3 regions of the Mesorhizobium sp. WSM4312 genome follow, and region 2 is predicted to be linked to each of the others. Evidence: riboswitches for the same ligand, from Rfam matches in the RefSeq annotation. Region 2 holds a riboswitch; each other region holds the start of a gene.
The links. A riboswitch is a leader RNA that binds a small molecule or an ion and turns the genes downstream of it on or off. The one in region 2 is predicted to bind cobalamin.

Region 1 (9,551 bases), on a different contig from region 2:
ATTCAGCAGGAGGCCGAGGAAGATCTGCTGCGCATGGGCGGCGTCGGCGACGAGGAACTTTCCGACACGGTGTTTGCAACCTCGCGTTCGCGCGTTCCCTGGCTGCTCGTCAACCTTGTCACGGCATTCCTGGCGGCATCGGTGATCGGGCTGTTCGACCACACGATCGAGCGGATCGTGGCGCTCGCCGTGCTGATGCCGATCGTCGCCGGCATGGGAGGCAATGCTGGTTCGCAGACCATGACCGTCACCGTACGGGCGCTGGCGACGAAGGATCTCGACATCTACAACGCCGCCCGAATCATCCGCCGCGAAATGGGTGTGGGCTTCATCAACGGCGTTGTCTTTGCCGTTTTGATCGGCATCGTCGCCGCCCTGTGGTTTCGTGATCCCAATCTGGGCGGGATCATCGGCGCGGCGATGATCATCAACATGTTCGCGGCCGCCCTTGCCGGTATCCTGATCCCGCTCATGCTCGACCGATTCAAGATCGATCCCGCCGTGGCGTCGGCGGTTTTCGTCACCACCGTCACCGACTGCGTCGGCTTTTTCGCCTTCCTCGGCCTCGCAAGCTGGTGGTTCGGCGTCAGGTAGCCTCAATTGACTTTTACGTAAATGCCGTGCGAGGCTCGTGCGGGGGCCATGTCGATTCCGGCGGGCAAGGGTTTGGTTCGGGACGGGAGGCAGCGCCGCCTGGCGTTGCCCCGGGGTTCGGGCATGGAGCGACAATGCGGGAATATTACTCGATCACCGAACTGACCCGCGAATTCGACGTGTCGACGCGGACGCTGCGTTTCTATGAGGACGAGGGGCTGGTGCAGCCGGTGCGGCGTGGCCGTACGCGGCTGTTTCGCCCGTCCGACCGCCATCTCATCCGGCAGATCATGCGCGGAAAGCGGCTCGGTTTCTCGATCAACGAGATCCGCGAAATCATCCAGATGTACAAGGAGCCGCCGGGCGAGGTCGGGCAGCTGAAGCTGATGATCAAGCGCATCGAGGAAAAGCGCGAGGATCTCAGGCAAAAACGCCGCGACCTCGAGGAAACGCTGGCCGAACTCGACCAGGCGGAGGAGTCCTGCGTCGAGCGGCTGGTTGAGCTCGGCGTCAATACGTAACGCCGCTCAGATCCAGCGCCGCACCCTTTTGGCGTAATCGCGATATCTCTTCCCAAACTTCGCCGCCAGCATCTTTTCCTCACGCTCGATGGCGACCTTCTGCGTGGCGAAGGCCGCGATGAACGCCAGCGGCAGGAACCATACGATCCCCGTGACAAAGGCGACGCCGATTAGTAGCAGCGTGTTGGCGAGATACATCGGGTTGCGGGTGACGCCGAATGGCCCTGTGGTGACGAGGTGGTCCGGCACTGCATTGGGGTTGAGCGTCGTCCTGGCCCGGACCATGGTGCGAATGGCGGTGAACCAGAGCGCCGCGACGGCGAATAGTGCCACCCAGCCGGCCGCGAACAGCAGGTCGCCCAGCAGATCGCCGATCCAGGGCAGCGGATAGAGCAGGCCGAGAATGACGCTGATGGCGATTGCCGCGACGTAGATCACCGGCGGCCACGGTATCACGCCGGGCTTCGGCTGGGTTCCGGTCATTGCGTTCCTCCCTCGTTCATCTTGTCCTCGGTCTGGCCCGTGCAGCTGGCGGCCAGATCGCCCAGATGCGCTCGGAATTCCGCAGTCTGGTCGTTGTTCTCGAGCCGATCAAGCGCGGCCTCGCCCTCGAGCGTCGTCAGCATGCAACTGCAATAGCTCGAACAGAAGGTCGCGTTGCGCGTCTGCTCACATGAACGCTGGCAGGTTTTCAGGAAATTGACCTGCACGGTTTCGACCTGAGCCGGCATGACTTGCGAGAACAGCCAGACGCAGCCGATCAGCAGCGGCTGGTGGATCAGGTAGAAAGCGAGGCTGTGGCGGCCGATGAACACCAGCGGATTGGCCCAGCGGCCCGGCATGAGGTTCGCCAGGCGGGCTCGCACGCCGGAGGCTGAGACGAGTTTCGTCACCCCGATGCCGACAAGCACCGCGCCGAACCACGGAAACAGCGGCACATAGTCGTTGGAGCGTGGGTTGATCGCCGACAGGCCGATCCACCACAGCCAGGGATGGTCCAGCGCTTCGAAGCGCAGATAGACGGGCGCGGCGATGACCAGCGCGGCAACGACAAGGGTCAGCAGGGCGGGCAGCCGCAGGAAGGCGAGGCCGAGCAGGCTGGCGAGCGCGATCTCGTGCAGGATGCCGAAGAAGATGAATCCGTCCGGCGTCGCGATACGGGTTACCACCGAAATGGCGATCGCCGCTCCGGCGACCATGGCAAAACGTTTCCAGAAACCGTTCCAGCGGATTTGCTGGCCGTGCGCGAGGTAGAGGCTGACGCCGACCAGGAACAGGAAGGTCGAGGCAATGCAGCGCGCGTAGATCTTCCACCAGCCGAAGGCGGTGAGGCCTGGATCGGTATAGCCGAAGAATTCCAGGTCCCAGGTGAAATGGTAGCTCGCCATGGCCAGCAGCGCGATGCCGCGCACGATGTCGATGGCGACGATGCGCCTGGATGGCTCCGGAACGGGTGCGGTCGGCGTATGGATGGTCATGGTCTCGCGATCTGATTCAGCCCCGCGTGAGAACTATCACGGTTGGACCGGACAGAAGAAGCCGGGGCGTTGGATCAAGCGGCGCTTTAGGCCAGTGCCGGGAAGTCGTTGACCGACTTCGCTTTTCACGGCCTATGCGTCGGTTTCCTCTTAATCGTCCGGGAACGGCCAAGGCAGATTTGGCCGGTGATTCTGCTTTGGGGAAGCAATGTCCACCCATGTGCGCCATCCAATCTGGCTCCCGGCCCTCAGGGCCGCGGATGCGCGCACCTTCGCCTCGCTTTATGCGGTCGAATCCTTTGCCCGCGCCACGGTGTCGAGCGTCATCCCGATCCAGGCCTACGAAATCCTGCATAATGAGCAGATCGTCTCGATCCTCTACACCATCGTGGCGCTGCTCGGCCTGTCGGTAACCTTGTTCATGCCGATGCTGATCCGCCGCTTTGCCCGGCGCTGGGTCTACACCGCAGGCGCCTGCCTGCTCGCCATCGGCTCGCTGTTCTTCGTCACCCACACGCTGGCCGGGCAATTGGCCGGGATGCTGTGCCGTGTCATGGGGGCCAGCGCGCTTTCGATCACGCTCAACCTCTACATCATGGACCACATCCGCAAGACCGACTTCATGCAGGCCGAATCGCTGCGCATGGCGTGGTCGATGTTTGCCTGGACCGGTGGGCCGACACTCGGCATCTTCCTCTACACGCGCTTCGGTATCTATGCCGCGCATGGTGCGGTGGCGGTGTTCGCGCTAGCGCTCTTGGCGCTGTTCTGGACCTATCGGCTGGGCGACAATCCGTCGATCCGGCCCGGCAAGACACGGCCGGCCAATCCGCTCGCCAATATCGGCCGCTTCGTCGCGCAGCCCAGATTGAGGCTTGCCTGGCTGATCGCCTTCGGCCGCTCCTGCTTCTGGACGACGTTCTTCGTCTATGGGCCGCTGTTCATGGTGATCACCGGCGAGGGCAAGCTGGCCGGCGGCCTGCTGGTTTCGGCGGGCAACGCATTGCTCTTCATGGCGATCTTCTGGGGCAAGGCCGGAAAACGCTTTGGCGGCCGGCGCACCATGACATTCGCTTATTTCGCCATGTCGGCGATGCTTTTGGCGGCAGGCACGGTCGGAGAGAGCGTCCCGCTGCTCACCGGCGCGTTCCTGCTGTGCGGCGCCTTCTTCACCATAGCGCTCGACGCGCTGGGCTCGACCGCCTTCATGCGTTCGGTGCGCTCCTATGAACGGGCGCAGATGGCGGCGGTCTACCGCACCTATCTCGATTTTTCCGAACTGACGCCGCCGCTGGTCTATTCGGTGGTGCTCGCCTTCTTCGGGCTGGGCTCGGTGTTCGTCACGCTTGGTCTGCTCGCGGCGGTTTGCGGTTTTGTCACGTGGCGATACCTGCCGAAGTCACTGTGAGGATCACGGCTTTGGTGCAAGCGCCGCATGACGCTCGCGCACCCAGTTGTGGAAACGGTGCAGGTCATACTCCTCGGGCATGAGCACGCCGGCATGGTGGCGCATCGAGCGCAGGCCCCTCTGGTTGACCTCGCAGATGGCGGCGTCCTCTTCCAGCACCTGTGTGCCGAAGGCGACGATGTTGTCGATGTCGGTCGCGGCCAGCGCCTCGGGCGCGAACAGCCATTCGGCGATAAGCTGCGTCTGTTCGGGACCGAGCGGCACCAGGCGTACCGTCCTGACATAGTCGACATGGCCGACGATGAACATTGAGGGCAGGCTGGTGGCGTAGGTCTGGCCGGCGACGCGTTCGGCCGGCGTCAACCCGGAGAAGACCGGCCCGTGCGTCTTGCCGTCGCGCGACCAGGTCTCGGCGCCGGCACGCAGGCCTCCGGAAAACTCCGGCGCGTCATTGTCGGCGTGGCGCGTCCATTCGGGATCGTCGTGCCGGCTCATCAGGCCGCGGCCATAGATTGGCACCAGGCGCGACAGGTCCTTGTGGATGCCCGGGCAGTGCAGGCACTCGTTGAAGTTCTCCCAAAAGATCTTCCAGTTGCAGTGCATCACCTTGCGCAGCACATGGCCCGATACCAGCGTTTCCAGCGGCCAGTTGCCGAGATCGCCGGAGGCCGGGTCGAAGGAGGCCTGCGCGGAGCCCGCCGCATCCTCCTGCAGATTGATGAAGACGAAGCCGCGCCACACCGAGAGCGCGACGCGGTAGAGCGGATGGTCGGCCTTGTCGAATCCATCAGGCAGCGATTTAGATGGCACGCGCACGAGGTCGCCGCGCAGCGAATAGGACCAGGCATGGTAGGGGCAGGTGATCAGCCGCGCCTTCAGCCGGCCCTCGCTCTCCTGGCAAAGCTGCGAGCCACGATGGCGGCAGGTGTTGTGGAAGGCACGCAAAGCGCCGGTGTCGTCGCGCAGCACGATGATGTCCTGCGTGCCGATGCGGAATCGGCGGAAGGCCAGCGGCTTTGCCAGATCGGCCTCGCGGCAGACGAGCAGCCAGTTTCTGTACCAGATGGCGTCGAGGTCGAGCTGGTAGCTCTCACCGTCCCAATAGGCCGACGAGGGCAGGGTCGATTCGGCCCGGGTCAGGCCATTGTAAGGGGCGCGCTCGCTGGCAGTGGGCTGCATGGCTGGCTTCCTGTGAAGCGGCCAGCCGACACCCGGCCGGCATCTTTGTCAATTGCCGCACACCGCCGCCATTGTGGCGCGATGGGACAGACTTCAGGATTGACGTCTCACCTCACGCGGCGCTCGATGCCCTTTGCCGCCAGGATACCGTCAACGGCCGTCGACGTCAGAAATTCCGACAGCTTCCTGGCGGCTTCCGCGTCCGTTGGATCCACGCTGATGCCAATAGCGAAGTCGATGTAACTCTGGAGTTGCGCCGGAAACCGACCGATCAGCATGACCTCGGGCGCGGCGGCGAGAATCGAAGTCACGGGAACGACCCCCAACTCGGCTTCCCCACGGCCCACGGCCGGCGCTGTCTGCCCTCCTGGTATGGCCACCAGCTTAGGCTTCACCTCATCGGCTATTCCCAAGCGTTCGAGCAAACCGGAGAAGTAGCCTCCGCTGGTTCCTTCACTGGCGTAGGCGATGGATCTGGCGCTCTTCAATGCCTGTTCGAATGCTTCCACGGAGCCAATGTCGAGCGGCGGACTACCTGCCTTGGCCGCCACCCCCATTGCGATCCGGCCAAACGCTACCTGGCTTCCCGCCCTGACCTTTCCCAAGGCGGTCAGATCCTGAAGCAGGTTCGGATTGATGATGACGAGGTCAAAAGGTTCCCCAGCCTCGATCTGTTTCCTGACTGCCGGATTGAGTTCCCACTTGACCGCAACTGTGAATCCTGTGGCCGTTTCGAACTGAGATATGAGATCAAGCACGGCGGGTCGGACCGCAATAGCGCCAAAAAGCCGGATATCATTCATGGCCTAACCTGAAATCGGCCGAAACGACCTTGTATGGTCGGCTTCCTCTGATGCGCCAGCCGACACCCGACCAGGAGAAATGTCAATTGGCGTGCCTGGACGGCATGGCGCAATCGCGCTGTTTGCCGGCGGAATTTGGTTTGCCGCGTGTCGCGATTTTCCCTATAGTCATGCAGTCGTCGGTTCCGTTTTGGAGCCAAGAGGGAATGCGGTGCGGGCGAAATTCTTGCCCAATGCCGTGGCTGCCCCCGCAACTGTGTGCGGTAGTCCTCTCCATATGCCACTGAAGATTCGTCTTCGGGAAGGTGGGGAAGGGCGCTGATCCGTGAGCCAGGAGACCTGCCGACGACGGCAAAACTGACAGGCCCTCGGGTGGAGGGTGAAAGGACAAGATATGAATACCGCTTCCGTCTCCCTCGGCGCCTCCGTCTCCTCGCAGTCGCGCTTCATGCAGCTGGCGCTTGCCGCGCTGCTCGGCACGTTCATCATCGGCTTTGTCGGCTTCTCGCATATCGATGCGGTCCACAATGCAGGTCATGACAACCGGCATTCGATGGCGTTTCCCTGCCACTGACGAGGATCTGACATCATGAATCTGTTTCGCAACGTCGTGTTCATCGCGGCGATCGCAGGGCTCGTGGCCGGTGTCGTCCTCGCCTGCATGCAGGCCTATGCAACCGTGCCGCTGATCCTCAAGGCGGAAGTCTACGAGCAGGCCGAAGGCGGCCATAGCCATGACCATGCCGCCGCACCTGCGGCGCCAACTGAGGCCGCCGGCGGCAACGCCACGAGCTCCGCCGCACCGGCGGCATCGAACGCCATGAGCGCCGCCACCCCGGCTCCGGCCGCAGCCGCCGCTCCGGCCGAAGAAGAAGGCTGGGCACCGGCCGACGGCTTCGAGCGCTTTGCCTTCAACGTGGTGTCCAATGTCGTCACCGGCATCGGCTTCGCGCTGATCCTGGTCGCGGTTTCGGAATTCGCCGGCGGCATCGGCAATTGGCGCCAGGGCGTGTTCTGGGGTCTTGCCGGCTTTGCCATCTTCACGCTGGCGCCAGGTCTCGGTCTGCCGCCGGAACTACCGGCCATGCCGGTGGCCGACCTCACCCAACGCCAGATCTGGTGGTGGGCGACGGTGGCGGCGACAGCGGCTGGCCTGGGTCTTCTCGCCTTCCGCAAATCGTTGCCGCTGGCGATCCTTGCGGTGGTCCTGATCGTGGCGCCGCATATCGTCGGTGCGCCGCAGCCGGACAGCTTCGTAACGTCGATCCCCGAAGGCCTGCATCACCAGTTCGTGGTGGCGGTAACGCTGACCAATCTGGTGTTCTGGCTGGTGCTCGGCGCGGTTGTCGGCGTGGTACGCGGACGCTTCACCGGCACGGCGACCAGCCTGCGCGACAGCTTTGCCTGATCGCAGTTTGACCTTCATCATCGGCGGTGCGCGCTCCGGCAAGAGCGCGCATGCCGAAACCCTGGCGACGGCGCTGCCGCCGCCATGGGCCTATATCGCCACCGCTGAAGCCTATGACGACGAAATGCGCGAGCGCATCGCGTTGCATCGGTCGCGGCGCGGTGAGGGGTGGGCGACCATCGATGCGCCGCTCGATCTCGCTGGCGCGCTCGAAGCGCTACCCGACAACCAGCCGGTGCTTGTCGATTGTCTGACGCTGTGGCTGACCAATCATATGCTGGCCGACCATGATCTGGACGCAGAATGCCGGCGGCTCGCCGACGTGCTGTCGCGGCCGCGCGGATCGTGGTTCGTGGTCTCCAACGAAGTCGGGCAAGGCATCGTGCCGGACAATGCGCTGGCACGCCGCTTCAGAGACGCGGCCGGCCGGCTCAACCAGCAGATCGCGGTGATCGCCGATACGGTGCTGCTGATGGTGGCGGGGCTACCGCTGAAGGTGAAGTGACATGACCGACATCGACAATAAGGACGAAGAGCGCCATCGCGCCAAGATGGCCAAGCGCAAGGCGGTGCAGGATGCCGAGGTGGCGAGCAAGACGGTCGAAAAGGGCCTGCTGATCGTCAACACCGGTCCGGGCAAGGGCAAGACCACGGCTGCCTTCGGCCTGGCGCTGCGGATGCTTGGCTACGGCAAGCGCGTCGGCGTCGTGCAGTTCATCAAGGGCAAATGGCACACCGGCGAGAAGGATGCGTTTGCCGCTTTCGGCGACCGCGTCGTCTGGCACGCAATGGGCGAGGGGTTTACCTGGGAGACGCAGGATCTGAAGCGCGATATCGCTGCCGCCGAGGCTGCCTGGACCAAGGCGCTGGAGTTGATCGCCGATCCCTCGATCAGCCTTGTCGTGCTTGACGAACTCAACATCGCGCTGCGCTATGATTATCTCGATCTCGACAAGGTGGTTGCCGAGCTTAAGGCACGCCGCGAGGGACTGCATGTCGTCGTCACCGGCCGCAACGCCAAGCCGGCGCTGGTCGAGGCGGCGGACCTGGTCACCGAAATGGGCGTGACCAAGCACCATTTTTCGGCAGGCGTGAAAGCGCAGCAGGGGATCGAGTTCTAGTCGCTTGGCAAGCAGGAGCGTTGTTTGGAACAAGCTGTAATCGTCTATCTTCGTCTCAATGACGGTCAGTTTGGAACGCCGCGAGAGCACGAATCCGTTCGCGCGTTGGAGGAACGGCTAGAGCAAGCCATTGGGGGTGGTTCGGTCGGAGAGTTTGACGGCGATTTGTTTGGTGAGGGTGAGTGCGTCCTCTACATGTACGGGCCAGATGCTGAACGACTTTTTGTCGTGATCGAACCTATATTGAAATCGTCTCCCGTGGCTGCCGGCGGGTATGCGATCAAGAGGTTCGGCGAGGCAGCTGATCCAAGCGCAAAGGAAGTCCGCGTCACTTGGTAGGTTGGGTTTCGATCTACTCAGGCCAGAATGACGACGACCGAAACCACCCCAAACAGCGCGATCAGCAGATAATCGGCGACGCGGTAGAGTTTCAGCGCCCGCCTGATGTCGCCGCTGTCGACGTCGCGGCGGCCGCCTTCGCCCATGAAGACGTCGTCGACCACGATGCCGCCATAGCTGCGCGGCCCGGCAAGCGCCAGGCCAAGCGCGCCGGCCATGGCCGCTTCCGGCCAGCCGGCATTGGGCGAGCGGTGCTTTTTGGCATCGCGCCACACCGCCTGCCAGGCACTGCGGGGATCGGCGTTTTTGACCAGGAAAGCCGCCAGCACGATCAGCAGCGCCGTCAGCCTTGAGGCAGGCAGGTTGATCCAGTCGTCGAAGCGCGCCGCCGCCCAGCCGAAAGCCTCGTGGCGTGGGGTGCGGTGGCCAATCATCGAATCGGCGGTGTTGGCAGCCTTGTAGGCAGCGCCGCCGGCCAGTCCGCCGACACCGGTCCAGAAGGCGGGGGCGACGATGCCGTCGGAAAAATTCTCGGCCAGGCTCTCGATCGCCGCGCGGCAGACGGCGGCGCGGTCGAGCGCTTCGGGATCGCGGCCGACTATGCGCGAGACGGCGACCCGGCCCATGGCGAGGCCGCCCGATTCGAGCGAGTCAGCCACGGCCTCGACGTGTTCGTGGAGGCTCTTCTGTGACAGCAGCG
Region 2 (9,551 bases):
CTCCGCCGACGCCAAGGGCGCGGTGGTGCTCTTCCATCGCGGCCATGAACATGGCGGCCGCATGGCCCATCTCGTCGACGAACTGCAGATGCCGGATCATGCCTTCTATGCCTGGGATGCCCGCGGCAATGGCCGTTCGTCCGGCGAACGCGGCTATGCTCCGTCCTTCTCGGCGCTGGTGCGCGACATCGACTGCTTCATGCGCGAGATCGCCGCCAGGGATGGCTTCGCCACGCAGGACATCGCGCTGATCGCGCAGTCCTTCGGCGCCGTGCTTGCCGCCGCCTGGGTGCACGACTATGCGCCGAAACTGCGCGCCATGGTGCTGGCCTCGCCGGCCTTTTCGGTCAAGCTCTACGTGCCCTTCGCCAAGGAGGGCATCGCGCTCTGGCAAAAGCTCAAGGGCCGTTTTTTCGTCAACTCCTACGTCAAGGCGAAATTACTGACCCACGATCCCGTGCGCATCGCCTCCTTCGAGAGCGATCCACTGATCACGCGGCCGATCGCCTCCAACATCCTGGTCGAACTCTACCAGCATGCCGCCCGCATCGTTTCGGACGCCCGCGCCATCACCGTGCCGACGCAACTTCTGCTTTCGGGAAGTGACTGGGTGGTGCGCCACGCCCCGCAGCACGAATTCTTCGTCAATCTCGGCAGCCGGACCAAGGAGCGCCACGTGCTGCCGGGTTTCTTCCACGACACGCTGGGCGAGCGCGACCGGGCGCAGGCCCTCGACCTGATCCGGCCGTTCCTGGCCAGGCAGTTCACGGCGCGCGATGCACCGGTTGACCTGAAGCAGGCTGACATCGCCGGCTACACGCGCGACGAGGCCGACAAGCTTGCATCGCCACTGGATCTGTTGTCGCCCAGGGGCTTCTATTGGGCATTCAGCCGCGCCTCCATCCGCATGGGCGCCTGGGTCTCGTCGGGCATGAAGGCCGGCGTCAGCACCGGCTTCGATTCCGGCTCAACGCTGGACTATGTCTACGAGAACAACGCGCGAGGGCTGACGCCGCTTGGCCGCTTCGTGGACCGCATCTTCCTGGAGGCCATCGGCTGGCGCGGTATCCGTCAGCGCAAGCTGCATCTGGAAGAACTGATCGGCACCGCGCTGTCGACACTCAAGGCCGCCGGCCGCGCCGCCCACATTCTCGACATCGCCGCCGGCCACGGCCGCTATGTTCTCGATGCGATCGTGAAGAGCCCCGACCAGCCGGCAAGCGTGCGCCTGCAGGATTATTCCGACCTAAATGTCGGGCTTGGCCGCAAGCTGATCGCCGAGCGGCAATTGCCGGCCAGCATCTCGTTCCAGCGCGCCGACGCTTTCGATGCCGACATGCTCGCCGCTATCGATCCGGCGCCGGACCTCGCCATCGTTTCGGGCCTTTACGAACTGTTCTCCGACAATGCCATGATCGCCCGCTCGCTTGGCGGACTGGCCCGCGCCATGCAGCGGGGCAGCCTGCTCATCTACACCAACCAGCCCTGGCATCCGCAGCTCGAGATGATCGCGCGCAGCCTGACGTCCCATCGCGGCGGACAGGCATGGGTCATGCGCCGGCGCACGCAAGGCGAAATGGACCAGCTCGTCGAAGCCGCCGGTTTCGAGAAGCTCGACCAGCGCATCGACCAATGGGGCATCTTCACCGTCTCGGTCGCACGGCGCCTGTAGGACCAGCCGAGGCATGCCGACTAACCCCGACGCTTCGCAACCCGCAGCCATCCTCGCCGCCGAACCCTATGGCCGTGTGGTCGTCAGGGCTGCATTGTGGCTGGCGTTCCTGGCGCCGTTCTTCTACCTGACCTATGGCTTCGCCAACTGGCTGGCGTCGCGGCGCGACGATGTCGGCAGCATCGTGTTCTCCTGGGAACACAGCATCCCGTTCGTCGCCTGGACCATCCTGCCCTACTGGTCGATCAACCTGTTCCACGGCCTGTCGCTGCTGCTTAACGACAACCGGCAAGGGGTCGACCGCCTGGCCGGCCGCTATCTCACAGCGCAACTCGTCGCCGTCACCTGCTTCATCCTGTTCCCGCTGACCGCGACGTTCGTGCGGCCGGAAACGACCGGCCTGCCGGGCTTCATGTTTGCCGTGCTTGGCGGCTTCGACAAACCGTTCAACCAGGCGCCCTCGCTGCACATCGCCCTGCTGGTGATCATCTGGGACCATTGGCGCCACCGGCTCGGTCGCCTTCTTCTGCCGCTCTGGCACGGCTGGTGCTTCCTGATCGGTGCCTCGGTGCTGACGACGTGGCAGCATCATTTCATCGACATCCCGACTGGTGCGCTGCTCGGTCTTTTCGCGCTCTGGCTGTTTCCGCGCAACGGCGAATTGCCGTTTTCAGATGCCCGGCTGACCAGCGATGGGAAAGCCCGCCGGCTGGCACTGTCCTATGCACTGGGCGCCGTCCTTGCGCTGGCTGCCGCCGCGTTCGGCGCGCTCTTTTCAGCCGTCGCGCTCTTCCTGCTTTGGCCAGCCTTGCCGCTGGCCATCGTCGCGCTTGCCTATGCCGGGGCCGGCCCGAAAGTGTTCCAGAAATCCGCGGATGGCAGCATCACGCTCGCAAGCCGCATCCTGCTCTTGCCGTACCGACTTGGCGCCAGAATAAACATTCGGGCCTGGACGCGTAATCTTGCTCCGCAGGTGGCGGTTGCCGACGGCGTCTTTCTCGGGCGTTTTCCCACGGCAAGCGAGGCCAACGGCTTCGGCACGGTCATCGACCTCGCCGCCGAACTTGAAAGGCCGGCGGGAGCGACTTGCCGCTGGATCGCCTTTCCGATGGTCGACCTGTTGCCGCCGCCGTTGATGATGCAGCAGCAGGCAGCCGGCGCGCTGGAGAAAGCGCGCCGCGACGGCACGGTGCTTGTCTGCTGCGCGCTCGGTTTCCAGCGCAGCGCCGGTGTCGTTGCCGAATGGCTGGTGGCGAGCGGCAGGGCCAGGACACCGGCCCTGGCCCGCGAGATGCTGAGCGACGCCGGCCGGCCGGTCCATTTTGTCGAGGCAACGGAGCGGGCGGCATCATGACCGGCAATGCCTATCAGCAAAGCACCGATCGCTTCGCCCACCTGTTGATGCGGCAGGCCGCGTGGCCGGCCGCACTCGTTCTGGCCGCGAACATGCTGGCGCCCTTGGCCGCCCGGGCGCGCGGCGCCTTCGAGACCTTGCCCGCGGCCGTGGCGCTGTCGCTCGCTGCCGTCAGCGCGGTTGCGGTGCTGGCGCTGTCGGCCCTGCTGGCATTCGACGCGCTGCTGTTCCGGCTGATGGCCAGCCATGACGACGAGGCTTCCGCTGGCGCCGCGGTGGATGACATGTTGGCGCGCATGCGCCTGAAGCCGCTGCCGCCTTCCGCACGTTCGCTCGACGAACGCATGGCCGGCACGCGCCGGCTGCTGACCAGGCAACGCATAGCCCTTGGCCTGTTCGTGGCGATGCTTCTGGCGGCCGGATTTTGGGCGCCGCGATGAACAAGCTCTCGCTCAAGACCTTCACCCTGCTGCAGACGGCGACCTCCGTCGGCCTCTCGGCGCTTGCCTGGGTGGTGACCGGGGTGCGTCCGATCTGGAATGGCAGTCTGCCGTCGGACAAGCAGCGCATCTATTTCGCCAACCACACGAGCCATGGCGACTTCATCCTTTTGTCGGCGTGCCTCAACGAAAAGGAGCGCGCGATCACCCATGCCGTGGCTGCCGGCGAATATTGGGGAAAATCGCGGCTGCGCCGCTTCATCGCCGAAGACATGCTGTCGTCCGTGCTCATCAACCGGCAATGGACGAAGCCCGAGGAAAACCCGATCGAGATCATGCTGTCGGTTCTCGACCAGGGCCATTCGCTCATCCTGTTTCCCGAGGGCACCCGCAACATGACCGACGAGCCGCTGCTGCCTTTCCGCTCCGGGCTCTACAATTTGTCGATGGCACGGCCGCAGGTCGAGTTGATCCCGTGCTGGATCGAGAACATGTCGCGCGTGCTGCCCAAGGGCCAGTTCCTGCCGGTCCCGCTTTTATGCCGCGTCGTCTTCGGCGCGCCGGTGGCGATTGCCCCCGGCGAAGAGCGGCGCGCCTTTCTCGAGCGAGCCCACGCCACGCTTCTGGCGCTCAACCCGCGTCCCGAACGAGACGATTGATGCGCCACGACATCTCCATCCTGATCATCGGCCTGCTGGCGGTGCTGACGACCGCCAGCATCGTGGCCGCGATACTTTCGGCACGGGCGCCGAAGCCACTCAGCTCGACTCTGGTCAATCTCACCCAGCGTATCAATGCCTGGTGGGTGATGGTCGCACTGATGACGGTCGCCTTCTTCTTCGGCCGGTACGGCCTGACCATCCTGTTCGCGCTGATTTCCTTCGCCTCGCTGCGCGAATTCGTGACGCTGACGCACACGAGCCGGAGCGACCATTGGGTGCTGCTCGGCATGTTCGGTATCATCATCCCGTTTCAGTACTGGCTGGTCTGGACCGCCTGGTACGGGCTCTTCGTCATCTTCATTCCGGTCTATTGCTTCCTGCTGATGCCGGCCATCACCGCGTTGCATGGCGACACCGAACGCTTTCTCGAGCGGATCGCCGCGCAGCAATGGGCGGTGATGATCTCCGTCTATTGCGTCAGCCATGTTCCAGCGCTGCTGACGCTCGACGTGCCGGGCTTCGAAGGCCGCAATTTGTTGCTGATCGCCTTCCTGGTCATCGTCGTGCAAGGCAGCGACGTGCTGCAATACATCTTCGGCAAGCTGTTCGGAAAACACCGGTTTTCGCCGACCGTATCGCCGTCGAAAACCTGGGAGGGCCTGATCGGCGGAGTGGTGTCGGCGAGCCTGCTCGGCGCTCTGCTGTCGTTCGTGACGCCATTCACGCCCCTGCAGGCGGCGTGTGTCGCCTTCGTCGTCTGTTCGATGGGGTTTCTGGGAGGGCTGGTCGCCTCGGCCATCAAGCGCGACCAGGGCGTCAAGGACTGGGGCCATCTGATAGAAGGCCATGGCGGCATGATGGACCGTACCGACAGCCTGATCTTCGCTGCCCCCATCTTCTTTCACATCGTGCGCTATTTCTGGACGGTCTGAGACGGCAAGCTCTGGCCTCTTTGTTTTAACGCAATTCCGGACGGAAAACCGCTTCACACTTTTCCTGGAATTGCTCTTGCGGTCAGAGCCGGTTTCTCACGACCAGCGTGACGACGAAGAGGGCGCCGAGCGAGCTGGTGATGATGCCGATCGGCAGTTCCTGCGGCGGCAGCAGGGTCCGCGCCAGAAGATCGCTTGCCAGCAGTAGCACCGCCCCGAACAGCGCACAGCTGGCGATCAGGCGCAGATGCAAGGGACCGGCCAGCGGCCGCGACAGATGCGGGATCATAAGCCCGACAAAGCCGATGACGCCGGCAACCGAGACGAGAATTGCCGTCGAAAAGGCGGCGACGAGAAACGTCGCCCTGCGCATCCGCGCCACCGGCACGCCAAGGCTTTCGGCGGCACTTTCACCCGCAAGGAAGGCGTCCAGCCTGCGGTGGTTCCACAGCCCGTAGGCTGCAATCGTGCCGGCGCCCAAGGCGCCTAGCCAGACATTGTCCCAGCGCGCCAGCCCGAGCCCGCCCATCGTCCAGAACAGCACCGAATGGGCGGCGCGCTGGTCACCGGCAAAAACCAGATAGTTGGTCAAGGCCGTGAACAGGAAGGAGACGGCAAGGCCGGCGAGGATCAGCCGTTCGGGTCCCTGCCCCCTCACCCGCGCGACCAGCAGCAGGACGATGCAGGCGGCCAGTGTGCCGCCGGTGAAGGCAGCGACCGGCAAGGTCCAGATGCCGAAAGTGTCACCAAAGACGGTGATGACGGAAACGGCACCGGCCGCCGCCCCCGACGACAGGCCGAACAGGAAGGGATCGGCAAGATCGTTGCGGGTCACCGTCTGCAGCAACGCGCCTGTTATGCCGAGGCCGCCGCCGACACACACCGCCAGGATCGTGCGCGGCAGCCTGAGATCGACGACGATCTTGCCGACCGGGCCAGACACCTGGTGTTCGTTCAATCCAACGGCCTGGCCAAGCGAGGCGATGACGTCGGTGAGTGGGATCAGCGTCGAACCATAGGCGATCGACAGCAGCACGAGGGCGACGATCGCCATCGTGCCCGCCACCATCGCTAGCGCGAATGCCTTGTGTCCCGAAAGCGCGCCGGATTTATGCCCAGGGGCAACAAGCATCAGAACGCTTCCGGATGCATCGCCCTGGCGATCTTGCCGATCGCCTCGATGTTTGCCGGCCCGGGCGTCAGTTCGGCATAGCGCAGCGCCACGAAGCGCTCGTTCTTGACCGCGTCCGTCTCCTTCATCGCCGGATGCGCCTTCAAGAAATCGAGCAGTTTCTTGTAGCCGCCGCCATCCTGGTAATCGAGCAGGATGAGGAACTGCGGATTGCGCGACGCCACGGTTTCCCAGTCCGTGTTGCCCCAGCTGGTGTCCATGTCGGCCATGATGTTGTCGCCACCCGCCGCCGCGATCATGGCGCTCGGAATGGCGAATTTGCCTGATGTGAACGGCTTGTCCTCGCCGGAATCATAGAGGAATACCCGCGTCCCCTTGCGGTCGCCAACCTTGGCGATGATTTCCGCGAGTTGCGCCTTCCAGCGGGAGACAAGCTTCTCCGCGTCCGCGTCCTTGCCGAAGATCTTGCCCAGCTTTTCGACATCGCCATAGAGCAGGTCCATCGAGGCGGCCGGACGGTTCTTGTCGAGATGGACGCAGCTTTCGGTCAGCACCAGGGTCTTGATGCCGTGCGGGGCGAGCGTGTCGGGCGTCACGTCGCCACCCGGCTTCATGCCATAGTACCAGCCGGCGAAGAAGAAATCGGGCTCGACGGCGACGAGGTTTTCGAGCGTCGGGTATTTGGGCGCCAGTTCCGGGATGGAACCCTGCTCGGCCTTGAACTCGGGGCCGACCTTGTACCATCCGGTGATGCCGGTCAGGCCGACGATCGACGGCTGCAGCTTCAGCGCGAAGGCCATTTCGGCCATGTTGAGATCATGGATGACGGCGCGCTTGGGCGGCGCGTCGAAGGTCAGCGGCTTGCCGCAGCTGTCGACGGTGACCGGGAAGGCGAAGGCTGCCGGGGCCAGCAGCAAGAAGACGAGCGACAGGGCGAGGCGTTTCACGGATTTTGCTCCTTGGCTGAACAGTGTCGGATGAGGGATGGGCTCGATCAGGATGGCGGCGCGGCGCGGTTCGGAACATCGAACACCGTGAGTTCGCGGTCTTCGGTCGGATGGCGCAGGCGAAACACGTCGACGCCGAAAATCTCGCGGATCAGCTTTTGCGTCAGCGCTTCGCGGGGTGCCGCCAGCGCATGCAGCCGCGCCTCGTTCATCACCGCGACCCTGGTGGCGAAGGGCGCCACCAGGGCCAGATCGTGCAGCACGGCGATCACCGTCATGCCGAAGCCGGCCACGAGCTCGAGCAGCTCGCCGCGGGCGCGCGGATCGAGATGGTTGGTCGGCTCGTCGAGGAACAGCACTTTCGGTTGCTGCGCGATGGCGCGCGCCAGTTGGGCGCGCTGGCGTTCGCCGCCCGACAGCGAGCCGATGGTGCGGCCAAGCAGCGGCAACAGGCCGGTCCGGCGCAACGCGTCGACGACGATGTCGCGCTCCTCGCTCCTGCGTCTCAGGCCGGCATGCGGGACGCGGCCGAGCTCGACATAGTCGATCACCGCCAGCCGCGGGTCCGGCTGGTCGGTCTGGCCGACGACGGCGATATGCAGGGCCCGCTCGGCGGTCGCGATACGGTCCAGGCGGCGCCCGCCAAGCTTCACCTCGCCCGCACTTGGCCTGAGCATGCCCGACAGCATGCGCAGCAGCGTGGTCTTGCCGGCGCCATTGGGGCCGATGATGGCAAGGCGATCGCCCGAGGCCACCGACAGGCTGACGGCGTGGACCAGATGCCGGCCATTGACCATGGCGCTGAGGTCGCGCGCTTCGAGGAGTGGCATTGTCATCGGCTGTTGCCCGGAAACTTGGCCGGCCCGGGAATGCGGGCCAGTGTCTTGCCGGCCAGTCGCGGCGGACGTTGTCCGGAATTGCACCAGCCGTCGGCGAGCGAGGCGTAAAGTCGGGCAAATCGCAGGAGATCGCCGGCGTCGGCCTCGGCGTCGATGGAGCCGAAGAGATAGGAGGCCTTGCCCGGCGCCTGGAAGGCCACCGTCAGCGGCCGCGCGCAGGCCGCCATGCATTCGACGCCTTCGACCGTGAAGCCATGCGCCACGGCGGGTTCATGGCAGGCTGCGAGCCGGGAGCGCAAATCGACGCACAGGGTTTCGCCCGACCTGATGCCGGTCGGAACGTCGCGGCAAAGCGTGCACACGATGATACGATGATCGATGGCGCCGTCCAACTTTCCGTCACTTTCAAAACTGGCGACGGAAGGATGTTGGCGAGCCGGCCGACAAGACCGACGTCCACGCCTCCTCCCGGCACACCCCGTCCGGTCAACTCAGTTGATGGCAGGTCTCCTGGCTCGCGGGTCTCGGCGCAATCCAGCCTTCCCAGCCTTGCCGGCCAGTGGCATGTCGGATCTTGCTCACCGCTTACAGTTGCGGGGGCAGCCACGGCCTCGACCTTTTGAGGTCTCACCGTGTTCCCTTTTCACCCCTTGCCTTTCGGCGCGGGGACCATCACGCACCCACCGTAGATTTCCGTCGATCGCATCGCAATGAGTTTTTTGCGACGCCGTCGCCACATGCCCCATATGTAATAACATTACGTTTGAAGCGATGTTTCGCGGCGATGTCAACCCCTGTCGTCGCGCAATGCGGCTTCGGCGCGGCTGCGGTTTTCAGCCGCGAGCGGTCACCAGGCAGGAGGCACGACACCTGGCCGCGGTCGCCGAGGAACCGGCCTATAGCTTTCTGAAAAAGCCTGACAGAATATTCGGACCCGCTTCGCCCGGCCGCAGTCTGATCCCGTCTTCAAAGCAATTCAGCGTCACGCATTCGAAGCCGTAATGCGCGAGGAGCGCCACCAGCGAGTCACGGTCGAAATGGTGCAGGTGCTCGTTGGGCAGACGCATGCGCCACGCCCGGAACCACGCTTCGCCGTCGGCGCCGAGTTCACGCCAGCGGCAGTAAGGGACGGCGATGGCCAGGTGGCGGGTCTGAAGGCGGGCGAGGAAACCCAGATCCGGAATGTGCTCGAGCACGTCGAACATGGCGACCAGATCCCACGAGCCGGCGAGCGCCTCGTCCCAATCGACAAAGCGGACGCCCTCGGGCAGCGGAAATCTGGTGATGTCGCAGCCGGCACAGTCGGCAACCCCGGTAATTTTGGCGGCCTCGACAAAGGTGCCGGTGCCATAGCCAATCTCCAGCACGGACCGCGGTAGTTCACCGGTGATCCCCAGCACCCAGCCAAGCCGCTGATAGCCGAGCTTGATGGTCCGGTCGCTCAGATCCTCGTAATAGGAAATGTACTGCTTGTCGTATTTGATCGGTGTGACGTCGATCTGGTGAATCACGCCAAACCGGTCGGCCTCGTAATTATCCAGCATTCGCGCCCCCTTGGGATTACGGATCCTTA
Region 3 (9,551 bases), on a different contig from region 2:
ACGACAAGATGGTGGATGGCGGCGCCAAGGCAGTGGCGGCGACCGATTTCCGCGACAGCCCCAAGGGGCTCTTCACCGTGCCGCCGAAGTGCTACATGCACCACCAGGCATCGTTCATCCCGTCCTTCTTCCCGGAGGGCGTGAAGCTCGGCCAGGACGCGGACTTCTTCCCCTACCCGCCCTACGCCTCCAAGCCGGAACTCGGAACGCCGCTGGAGGTCGCCGGAACGCTGGTGATGATCACCAAGGATTCCAAGGCATCGCGCGAGTTCATCAAGTTCCTCGAAATGCCGCTCGCGCATGAATTGTGGATGGCACAGAAGAGCTTCGTCACCCCCTTCAAGAGCGCCAACAAGGATGCCTATGGCAGCGATGCGCTGAAGAAGCAGGGCGAGATCCTGGTCGGAGCGACGACAGTCCGCTTCGACGGCTCCGACCTGATGCCCGGCAAGATCGGTGCCGGCTCATTCTGGACCGGCATGATCGATCTGGTCGGCGGCAAGTCCGCCCAGGACGTGGCCGCCGACATCCAGAAGAGCTGGGACGCAATCAAGTAGATCGCAACAGGCAAGCTGGAACCTTACTGATCCTCCTGCAGGATCCGGGCCACGGCCCGGGTCCGACCGGCGGCATACGCCGGAAGCCTTCGCGTTTCGATTGTTCCGAATGACTCACAAAGTCGGTGCATCCGACCGCCAGCTTGCCTGGCTGGTCATGCGCAGGGAGAGGGACCCATGGCGGCTCAGATTTTCTCGGCCATTTTCGTCATCATCATCGGCGTCGGCGGCTGTGTCGCCTACTTCTGGGGCGCCAACAAACTGCTGGACCTGACCTTCCCTTCGCGCGGGGTCACCGGCACGGCTGCCGTCAACAATCTGCGCCGGCAGGGCCTCGTGCGGCCATGGCTGTTCGTCGGCCCGGCGCTGATCATTCTCACCATCTACCTGATCTACCCGGTGATCGCGACGCTATGGCTCTCCTTCCTCGACCGCGGCGGCAGCAGTTTCGTCGGGCTCGCCAACTATGAGTGGGCTTTGCGCGATCCAGACCTCCGACGCTCGATCCTGAACAACCTGCTGTGGCTGGCCGTGGTGCCGGCGGCCTGCACCTTCCTCGGCCTGATCATCGCCGTGCTCACCGACAAGATCTGGTGGGGCACGATCGCCAAGAGCCTGATCTTCCTGCCGCTGGCCATCTCCTTTGTCGGCGCCAGCGTGATCTGGAAGTTCATTTACGAGTATCGCGGCGAGGGCCAAGTGCAGATCGGCCTGCTCAACGCCATCATCCAGCATTTCGGCGGCCAGCCGCAGGTGTGGATATCGCTGCCGTTCTGGAACAATTTCTTCCTGATGATCATCCTGATCTGGATCCAGACCGGCTTTGCCATGGTCATCCTGTCCTCGGCGTTGCGCGGCATTCCGGAAGAGACGCTGGAGGCCGCGGTCATCGACGGCGCCAACCCGTTCCAGATCTTCTGGAAGATCATGGTGCCGCAGATCTGGGGCACCATCGCCGTTGTCTGGACCACCATCACCATCCTGGTGCTCAAAGTTTTCGACATCGTGCTGACCATGACCAACGGCCAGTGGAACAGCCAGGTGCTGGCCAATCTGATGTTCGACTGGATGTTCCGAGGCGGCGGCGATTTCGGCCGCGGCGCAACGATCGCCATCATCATCATGATAGCGGTCATCCCGATCATGGTCTGGAACATCCGCCAGGCGAACAAAGAGACGGGAGGACATTGAGATGGCCGTCGCGACCGGAAAATCCTTCGCCAGCCGTTTCGGCGTCCACATAGCGGTGCTGGTCTTCGTTGCCATCTGGACCATTCCGACACTCGGCATCCTGGTCTCGTCGCTGCGCGACAAGGACCAGATAGTCGCCTCGGGCTGGTGGAATTCATTCGCCAGCTCCAGCCAGACCGAGGCCGGGCGGCTGCCGCCCGCCACGGCGCAGACCCAGAAGGACGGCAAGTACGTTCTCGAGGGCAACATTTTCGGCGATGGCGCCAAGCGCAACATCAGCGCCTTCGGCGTCAAGGCGGCCGCTCCGACGCAATATCCGGCCGGCTCATCGGCCGACCTGGGTGAAGGCGTCACCCTGCAGGTCAATGCCGACGGCAGCTTCGTCATGACCTCGCCCAAGGCGTTCGAAGGCGACCGCGGCCAGCGTCTCTACTATGCTTCGTCGGCGCCGCCGAAATTCACCCCCGACAACTACCAGACGGTGCTGTTCTCGGAAGGCATCGGCCGCTCGTTCATGAATTCGCTGACCGTCACCATACCGGCGACGGTCATCCCGATCCTGATCGCCGCCTTTGCCGCCTATGCGCTGGCCTGGATGCGGTTTCCCGGCCGTGCGCTGCTGATCGCGGTCATCATCGGCCTGCTGGTAGTGCCGCTGCAGATGTCGCTGATCCCGCTGCTCAAGCTCTATAACGGTGTCGGTACTTTCTTCGGCGTGCCGTCGAAGACCTATCTCGGCATCTGGCTGGCGCATACCGGCTTCGGCCTGCCTTTCGCCATCTACCTGCTGAGGAGCTATATCGCCGGCCTGCCGCGCGAGATCATGGAATCGGCCCGCATCGACGGCGCCAGCGATTTCGAGATCTTCGTCAAGATCGTGCTGCCGCTGTCCTTCCCGGTGCTGGCCTCCTTCGCCATCTTCCAATTCCTGTGGGTATGGAACGATCTCCTGGTGGCGATGGTTTTCCTTGGTACGGCACCCGACCAGATCGTGTTGACGGCCAAGCTCAACGCGCTGCTCGGCTCTCGCGGCGGCAACTGGGAGATCCTGACGACATCGGCCTTCATCACCATCATCGTGCCGCTAATCGTCTTTTTCTCACTGCAGCGCTATTTCGTCCGCGGGCTGCTCGCCGGCTCGGTGAAAGGAGGCTGAAACCATGCAATCCGCTTTGAAAGCCAGTTCGAACCCCGACCTCGCCATCGATCGCGACTGGTGGCGAGGCGCGGTGATCTACCAGATCTATCCGCGCAGCTACCAGGATTCGAACGGCGACGGCATCGGCGACCTCAAGGGCATCATCGGACGGCTGCCCTACATCGCCGCGCTCGGCGCGGACGCCATCTGGATCTCGCCCTTCTTCAAATCGCCGATGAAGGATTTCGGCTATGACGTCTCGGACTATTGCGACGTCGACCCGATGTTCGGCACGCTGGCCGATTTCGACGCGCTGACGGCGGAGGCGCACCGGCTGGGTCTCAAGGTGATGATCGACGAAGTGCTGTCGCATACGGCCGACATCCATCCCTGGTTCAAGGAAAGCCGGTCGAGCCGTAGCAATTCCAAGGCCGACTGGTATGTCTGGGCGGACGCCAGGCCCGACGGGACGCCGCCCAACAACTGGCTGTCGATCTTCGGGGGGTCGGCCTGGCAGTGGGACACCAGCCGCCAGCAATATTACCTGCACAATTTCCTGGCCGAGCAGCCCGACCTCAATTTCCACAACCGTGAAGTCCAGGATGCGCTGCTCGACGTCACCCGCTTTTGGCTGGAACGCGGCGTCGACGGCTTTCGCCTCGACACGATCAATTTCTACTTCCACAGTCAGGGCCTGGAAAACAATCCGCCGCTGCCGCCGGAAGAACGCAACGACCAGACCGCGCCGGCGGTCAATCCCTACAACTACCAGGACCATCTCTACGACAAGAGCCGCCCGGAAAATCTCGGCTTCCTCGAACGCTTCCGCGCTTTGCTCGACGAATATCCGGCAACCGCCGCCGTCGGCGAGGTCGGCGATTCGCAGCGCGGGCTGGAAGTCGTGGCCGCCTACACGGCCGGCGGCAAGCGCGTGCACATGTGCTATTCCTTCGACTTCCTGGCGCCGGAAAAGATCAGCGCCGCCAAGGTGCGCTCGGTGCTGGAAGCCTTTGGCAAGGTCGCCAGCGACGGCTGGTCGTGCTGGGCGTTTTCCAACCATGACGTGATGCGCCCGGCCTCGCGCTGGGCCGCCGGCGAAGCCGACCCTGTCGCCTATCTCAAGGTCATCTCGGCATTGCTGATGTCGCTGCGCGGCTCGGTCTGCATCTACCAGGGCGAGGAACTCGGGCTGGGCGAGGCCGAACTGCGCTTCGAGGACCTGCAGGACCCCTATGGCATCCGCTTCTGGCCGGAGTTCAAGGGCCGCGACGGCTGCCGTACGCCCATGGTGTGGGATGGCGGCGCCAGGAATGGCGGCTTTTCCCAGGCCAAGCCCTGGCTGCCGGTGCCGGCCAAGCATCTGGCGCAGGCCGTCAATGTCCAGCAAGGCGACCAGGCTTCGCTGCTCGAGCACTATCGGCGCTTCCTGACCTTCCGCCGCGCCCATCCGGCTCTGGCCAAGGGCGACATCACCTTCATCGAAAGCGAGGGCGACACCGTCGCCTTCACGCGCCGCGCCGGCAACGAGCAGGTTGTCTGCGTCTTCAACCTGGGCGCCAAGCCGGCCAAGGTTGACCTTGGCAGCCGATCACTGCAACCTTTGCCGGGACACGGGTTTTCCGGGCAGGCGAGCACCGGTTCGATCGAGCTTGGCGGCTACGGCGCCTGGTTCGGGCGCATAGACTGAAATCTTTGAGGAAATCACTGGGAGGACACCAATGGCCGATGTCAATCTGAGACAAGTGAAGAAGTCCTACGGCAATCTCAACATTCTCCACGGCATCGACCTCGATATCAAATCGGGCGAGTTCATCGTCTTCGTCGGTCCATCGGGCTGCGGCAAGTCGACCTTGCTGCGCTCGATCGCCGGGCTCGAGGAAATCACGTCGGGCGAACTCAAGATCGATGGCGACGTTGTCAACGACGTGCCGCCGTCCAAGCGCGGCATCGCCATGGTGTTCCAGTCCTACGCGCTCTATCCGCATATGACGGTCTACGACAACATGGCGTTCTCGATGAAGATCGGCAAGGAGAACAAGGCCGAGATCGACCGCCGCGTGCGCCAGGCGGCGGAAATCCTGCAATTGACCAAGTATCTCGACCGGCTGCCCAAGGCGATGTCGGGCGGCCAGCGCCAGCGTGTCGCCATCGGCCGCGCCATCGTGCGCAATCCGAAAGTGTTCCTGTTCGACGAGCCGCTGTCGAACCTTGACGCCGCGCTACGCGTCGCCACGCGCATCGAGATCGCCAAGCTCAAGGAATCGATGCCCAACACGACGATGATCTATGTCACCCACGACCAGGTCGAGGCGATGACGCTGGCCGACCGCATCGTGGTGCTGAAGGACGGCCATGTCGAACAGGTCGGCACGCCGATGGACCTTTACAAGAAACCCGGCAATCTGTTCGTCGCCCAGTTCATCGGCTCACCGGCCATGAACATCCTGCCGGCAACCATCGACAAGACCGGCAACCCGACCGTCGTCAGCCATGTCGGCGGCCGCAAGGCGGCGGTGCCGATCACCACGCCGGCCTCGGCCAAGGGCGCGGCGGTCAGTTTCGGCGTGCGGCCGGAAGACCTGATGATCGCCAGCGGCGCGGACTATCTGTTCGAGGGAACGGTCGACTATGTCGAGCAGCTCGGCGAGGTCCAGCTGGTCTATGTCGATATCGGCCGCGCCGACCTGCCGCTGGTGACCAAACTGCCGGGCAATGTCGAGGTCAAGCGCGGTTCGACATTGCGGCTGAGCGCCAATGCCGAGGACCTGCATATCTTCGATGCGGACGGACATTCCTTCGCGCTGCAAAAGCCGGAAGCAAAAGCGGCTTGAGGCCGCCGGTCCTGCTGGGTCAAGGCAACAAAAAAGAGCGGCGGGCCAGGCCCGCCGCTCTTTTTTGGAAATCAGCTACGGCTGTTAACGGCCGAAGAGGTTGCGGTCGCTGCCCTGAGGAGCGGACTTCTGCGCGTCGCCCGACGAATTGAGCAGCTTGTAGACAGGCGAGCCGCTCTCGCGGATCGAAGCCGTACGCGAGTTGTCAATCGAAGTTGCGGCGGGCGAAGTCACGGCGGGCTGGTTGGCGCCATTGGAACCAAAATTGTCGCTGCCCGCGAAAGCGCTGCCGGAGATGGCCAGAACGGCGGCGGCAGCAAGGATGATCTTGTTCATGTTAGTCTCCTGAATTTCTGGATTTCACGGGAATGGCCGGCATCGCCGCCATTCCCGTAAACCGGCATTACTTGCCGAAGAGGTTGCGGTCAGCGCCCTGCTGAGCAGGCAGCTGGGTGGCCGGAGCCGACTTGTCGACCGAAGCCGTGTAGGAATGGTCGGCCGCAGCGGCCGACTGGTTGGCACCGTTGGAACCGTAGTTGTCGCTGCCAGCGAAGGCGCTGCCGGAAATGGCCAGAACGGCGGCGGCAGCAAGGATGATCTTGCTCATGTTAGTCTCCTGAATTTCTCAAGGTCGGCCAGAGCGGCGGGCGAAAAGCCCGCTGTCGGCCGGGATCTGTTGTTAGTTGTTGCCGAAGAGGTTGCGATCGGCGCCCTGGGCAGGCGTCTGAGCAGCCGGCTCCGACTTGTTGGTCGAAGCGGTGTACGAGCTGTCGACAGCCGCGGCTGCGGCGGCATTCGAACCATAGTGGTCGCTACCAGCAAAGGCGCTGCCGGAAATAGCCAGAAGGGCGGCGGCAGTGAGAACAATCTTTTTCATTTTTGGTACTCCAGTATTTTTTCCGTCCGTCTAGCGGCGTGTCTTGGGATTGAAATCGCGTCGTTCGGACAGGCCCGATGTGGGAAAGCCAGTTCGCCGTTTCCAATCACGAAGTTGTTCCGTGTGGACCAAGAATCCACCACTTGAAATTGTGCCAGGGCTTCCGAGCCATGCATTTTTCTTGTTGATATCAACCACTTAGTAAACGCCAGCCGCAAGGTCACAGACTGTATCGGAGGTCCATCGTTCACACCGTCCTGCACGCACCGTCAACAGAAACGAACCGTTCGGTTCGATTTTAGAGTCTGCTAATAGTCACTTTTCGAACCGTTAACCTCTTTTGCCCCAGTTCCGGGTCGATTTTGACAGCCGGCACAGCTATCGGCGGAGGCGATTTTCGTGACCGCTGCCCGTGACCTGATCGTTGCGCATGCGTGTCGCGCCGCATGGATACGATGTCGCTTTCATGCCGATGTCGCAAACGCTGTCGTGATTAGATCATGTCATCTCAGGTGCCGCTTCGTGACGACGGGGCGGAGAATTGGGAAGCCGGTCAAAATCCGGCGCTGCCCCCGCAACGGTGGTGGAGTTCAAGTCGCAACGGGAGACCACTGGGCAAAAGCCTGGGAAGGTGTCGCGACCGTCCGCAAGGACACTCCAGAGCCCGGAAACCAGCCCGAGATTTTTGAACTCGACTGATCGCGGTGGGCGGTCAAGAGGCGGATCGCGCGTGCCCGGCTTTCGCCGAGTTGCGTCTCATCCTTCCTCAATCACCACCAGTTCAGTCCTTGAAGTATGAGGACAGGACATGGATGCGCGCAACGATATGCTGAGGCTGTTGAATGGCCGCAGAGAGGGCTTCTCGCTCGAGCAGCCCTTCTATACCGATCCCGATTTCTTCAAGCTCGACATGGAGCTGATCTGGTATCGCGAATGGCTGTTCGTCGGCCATGATTGCGAACTGCCCAAGCCCGGCAGCTTCATCACCGTACAGATCGGCGACTACCCTGTCGTGCTGGTGCGCGATCAGCAGGGCAAGATCAACGCCTTCCACAATTCCTGCCGCCACCGCGGCAGCCGCGTCTGCAACACCGACAAGGGCATGGCCGCCAAGCTGGTCTGCCCCTATCACCAATGGACCTATGAGTTGGACGGAAGGCTGCTGTTTGCCCGCCAGATGGCAGACGGCTTCGACAAAAGCCAGTTCGGCCTGAAGCCGGTCGCCTGCGAAAGCGTGGCCGGCTATATCTTCATCTGCCTGGCCAAGGAACCCGCCGACTTCGCGCCGATGCGGGCGATGATCGAACCCTATCTCAAGCCGCACCGGCTCAGCGAAGCAAAGATCGCCTTCGAGAGCACGATCGTCGAGAAGGGCAACTGGAAGCTCGTCTGGGAAAACAACCGCGAGTGCTATCATTGCGCCGGCAATCACCCGGAACTGTGCAAGACCTTCCCGGAAGCCCCGACGGTGACCGGCGTGCAAGGCGCCGACAGCGATCCGGAAATGCTGGCACACTGGGCCAAATGCGAGGCGGCCGGGCTGCCGAGCAAGTTCCGCATCGATCCGGCCGGGCAATACCGCGCCACCCGCGCGCCGCTGCTGCGCGATGCGGTCAGCTACACGATGACGGGCAAGCGGGCGGTGAAGAAGAACCTGTCCGACAGCGTCTCGGCCGACCGCATCGGCTCCTTGCTGCTCTATCACTATCCGACGACGTGGAACCACATCCTCGGCGACCATGCCGTCACCTTCCGCGTGCTGCCGATCAGCGCCACGGAAACCGCGGTGACGACCAAATGGCTGGTGCACAAGGACGCAGTCGAGGGCGTCGACTACGATCTTGCCGAACTCACCCATGTCTGGACCGAGACCAACGACCAGGATCGCCGCATCGTCGAGGAAAACGCCTTCGGCATTCTGTCGCCGGCCTATGAGCCCGGCCCCTATTCGGAGCTGCACGAGGGCGGCGTGATCCAGTTTGTCGAATGGTACGCGTCCTTCATCGGCCCACGGCTTGCCCAAGACGGCCGGCCGGCTTTGCGCAGTGTCGCCTGAGAGGTTTGGGGATGAACGCGATGACGGATCTTGGCCTCTATCGCCATCTCGATCAGATGGCGCCCTGGAACGACAGGCTGCAGGTGCTGGAAGTGATCGGCGTCAGCGACGAGGCGCCTGACGTCAAGACCTTCACCTTCCGCTCCGACAACCAGACCTGGTTCCGCTACAAGCCGGGCCAGTTCGTGACGCTGGAACTGCCGACGTCGGACGGACCGCTGATGCGCACCTATACGCTGTCGTCGTCGCCGTCACGGCCGTTCTCGATCGCGGTGACGGTGAAGGCGCAGGCCGGCAGCATCGGCACACGCTGGATGTTCGAACACCTTGTGCCCGGTTCGCACGTCAAGGCTTATGGGCCGAGCGGCGACTTTTCGCTGCACAGCCACCCGGCGGCCAAATATCTGTTCATCTCGGCCGGTTCCGGCGTGACGCCGATGATGTCGATGCTGCGCTGGCTGAACGATTGCGCGCCATGGACCGATGTCGGCTTCGTCAACTGCGCGCGGCGCGCCGAAGAGATCATCTTCCGCAAGGAACTCGAACTGCTCGGCGGCCATATGCCGGGCCTGTCGCTCGGCTTCATGATCGAGGAGCGGTCGAGCCGCGAGGGCTGGTATGGCCATATGGGCCGCATCGACGCGATCCGGCTGCCGCTGCTGGCGCCCGATTTCCGCGAACGCGAGATCTTCTGCTGTGGTCCGGATCCTTTCATGCGCGCCGTGCGCGGCATGCTTGAAGCCGCCGGCTTCGACATGACGAAATACCACCAGGAGAGCTTTGCCGCCCCCGCGGTTGAGGAAGTCCCGGCGCCGTCCGCATCGCCTGGGGAAGACGTTGCCGTTCCTATCGAGGCAACACCGATCCGCTTCGCGCTTTCGGATGTCGATGCCGAGTGCAT

Region 1: linked by a shared signal. The riboswitch ahead of CK228_RS07475 (CbtB domain-containing protein) and the one ahead of CK228_RS15150 (DUF1636 family protein) in region 2 are both predicted to bind cobalamin.
Region 3: linked by a shared signal. The riboswitch ahead of CK228_RS23595 (aromatic ring-hydroxylating dioxygenase subunit alpha) and the one ahead of CK228_RS15150 (DUF1636 family protein) in region 2 are both predicted to bind cobalamin.

The regions. Positions count from the first base shown of each region.
Region 1 covers NZ_NSFU01000004.1:76,988-86,538, forward strand. The annotation lists gene mgtE (magnesium transporter) at 1-594, shown strand, start outside; gene CK228_RS07445 (MerR family DNA-binding transcriptional regulator) at 729-1,115, shown strand; gene CK228_RS07450 (isoprenylcysteine carboxylmethyltransferase family protein) at 1,122-1,598, opposite strand; gene CK228_RS07455 (DUF1624 domain-containing protein) at 1,595-2,593, opposite strand; gene CK228_RS07460 (MFS transporter) at 2,802-4,001, shown strand; gene CK228_RS07465 (aromatic ring-hydroxylating dioxygenase subunit alpha) at 4,005-5,180, opposite strand; gene CK228_RS07470 (substrate-binding domain-containing protein) at 5,288-5,983, opposite strand; cobalamin riboswitch at 6,147-6,345, shown strand; gene CK228_RS07475 (CbtB domain-containing protein) at 6,378-6,557, shown strand; gene CK228_RS07480 (CbtA family protein) at 6,573-7,391, shown strand; gene cobU (bifunctional adenosylcobinamide kinase/adenosylcobinamide-phosphate guanylyltransferase) at 7,384-7,896, shown strand; gene cobO (cob(I)yrinic acid a,c-diamide adenosyltransferase) at 7,898-8,512, shown strand; gene CK228_RS07495 (hypothetical protein) at 8,537-8,851, shown strand; gene cbiB (adenosylcobinamide-phosphate synthase CbiB) at 8,869-9,551, opposite strand, start outside.
Region 2 covers NZ_NSFU01000008.1:144,855-154,405, reverse strand. The annotation lists gene CK228_RS15190 (bifunctional alpha/beta hydrolase/class I SAM-dependent methyltransferase) at 1-1,672, shown strand, start outside; gene CK228_RS15185 (phosphatase PAP2/dual specificity phosphatase family protein) at 1,686-3,026, shown strand; gene CK228_RS15180 (hypothetical protein) at 3,023-3,466, shown strand; gene CK228_RS15175 (lysophospholipid acyltransferase family protein) at 3,463-4,125, shown strand; gene CK228_RS15170 (phosphatidate cytidylyltransferase) at 4,125-5,060, shown strand; gene CK228_RS15165 (iron ABC transporter permease) at 5,143-6,192, opposite strand; gene CK228_RS15160 (ABC transporter substrate-binding protein) at 6,192-7,139, opposite strand; gene CK228_RS15155 (ABC transporter ATP-binding protein) at 7,187-7,975, opposite strand; gene CK228_RS15150 (DUF1636 family protein) at 7,972-8,370, opposite strand; cobalamin riboswitch at 8,461-8,667, opposite strand; gene CK228_RS15145 (class I SAM-dependent methyltransferase) at 8,875-9,522, opposite strand.
Region 3 covers NZ_NSFU01000014.1:84,239-93,789, reverse strand. The annotation lists gene CK228_RS23635 (ABC transporter substrate-binding protein) at 1-557, shown strand, start outside; gene CK228_RS23630 (sugar ABC transporter permease) at 735-1,748, shown strand; gene CK228_RS23625 (carbohydrate ABC transporter permease) at 1,750-2,904, shown strand; gene CK228_RS23620 (alpha-glucosidase family protein) at 2,909-4,573, shown strand; gene ugpC (sn-glycerol-3-phosphate ABC transporter ATP-binding protein UgpC) at 4,605-5,717, shown strand; gene CK228_RS23610 (DUF680 domain-containing protein) at 5,802-6,053, opposite strand; gene CK228_RS23605 (DUF680 domain-containing protein) at 6,121-6,324, opposite strand; gene CK228_RS23600 (DUF680 domain-containing protein) at 6,397-6,594, opposite strand; cobalamin riboswitch at 7,088-7,289, shown strand; gene CK228_RS23595 (aromatic ring-hydroxylating dioxygenase subunit alpha) at 7,403-8,650, shown strand; gene CK228_RS23590 (hybrid-cluster NAD(P)-dependent oxidoreductase) at 8,671-9,551, shown strand, end outside.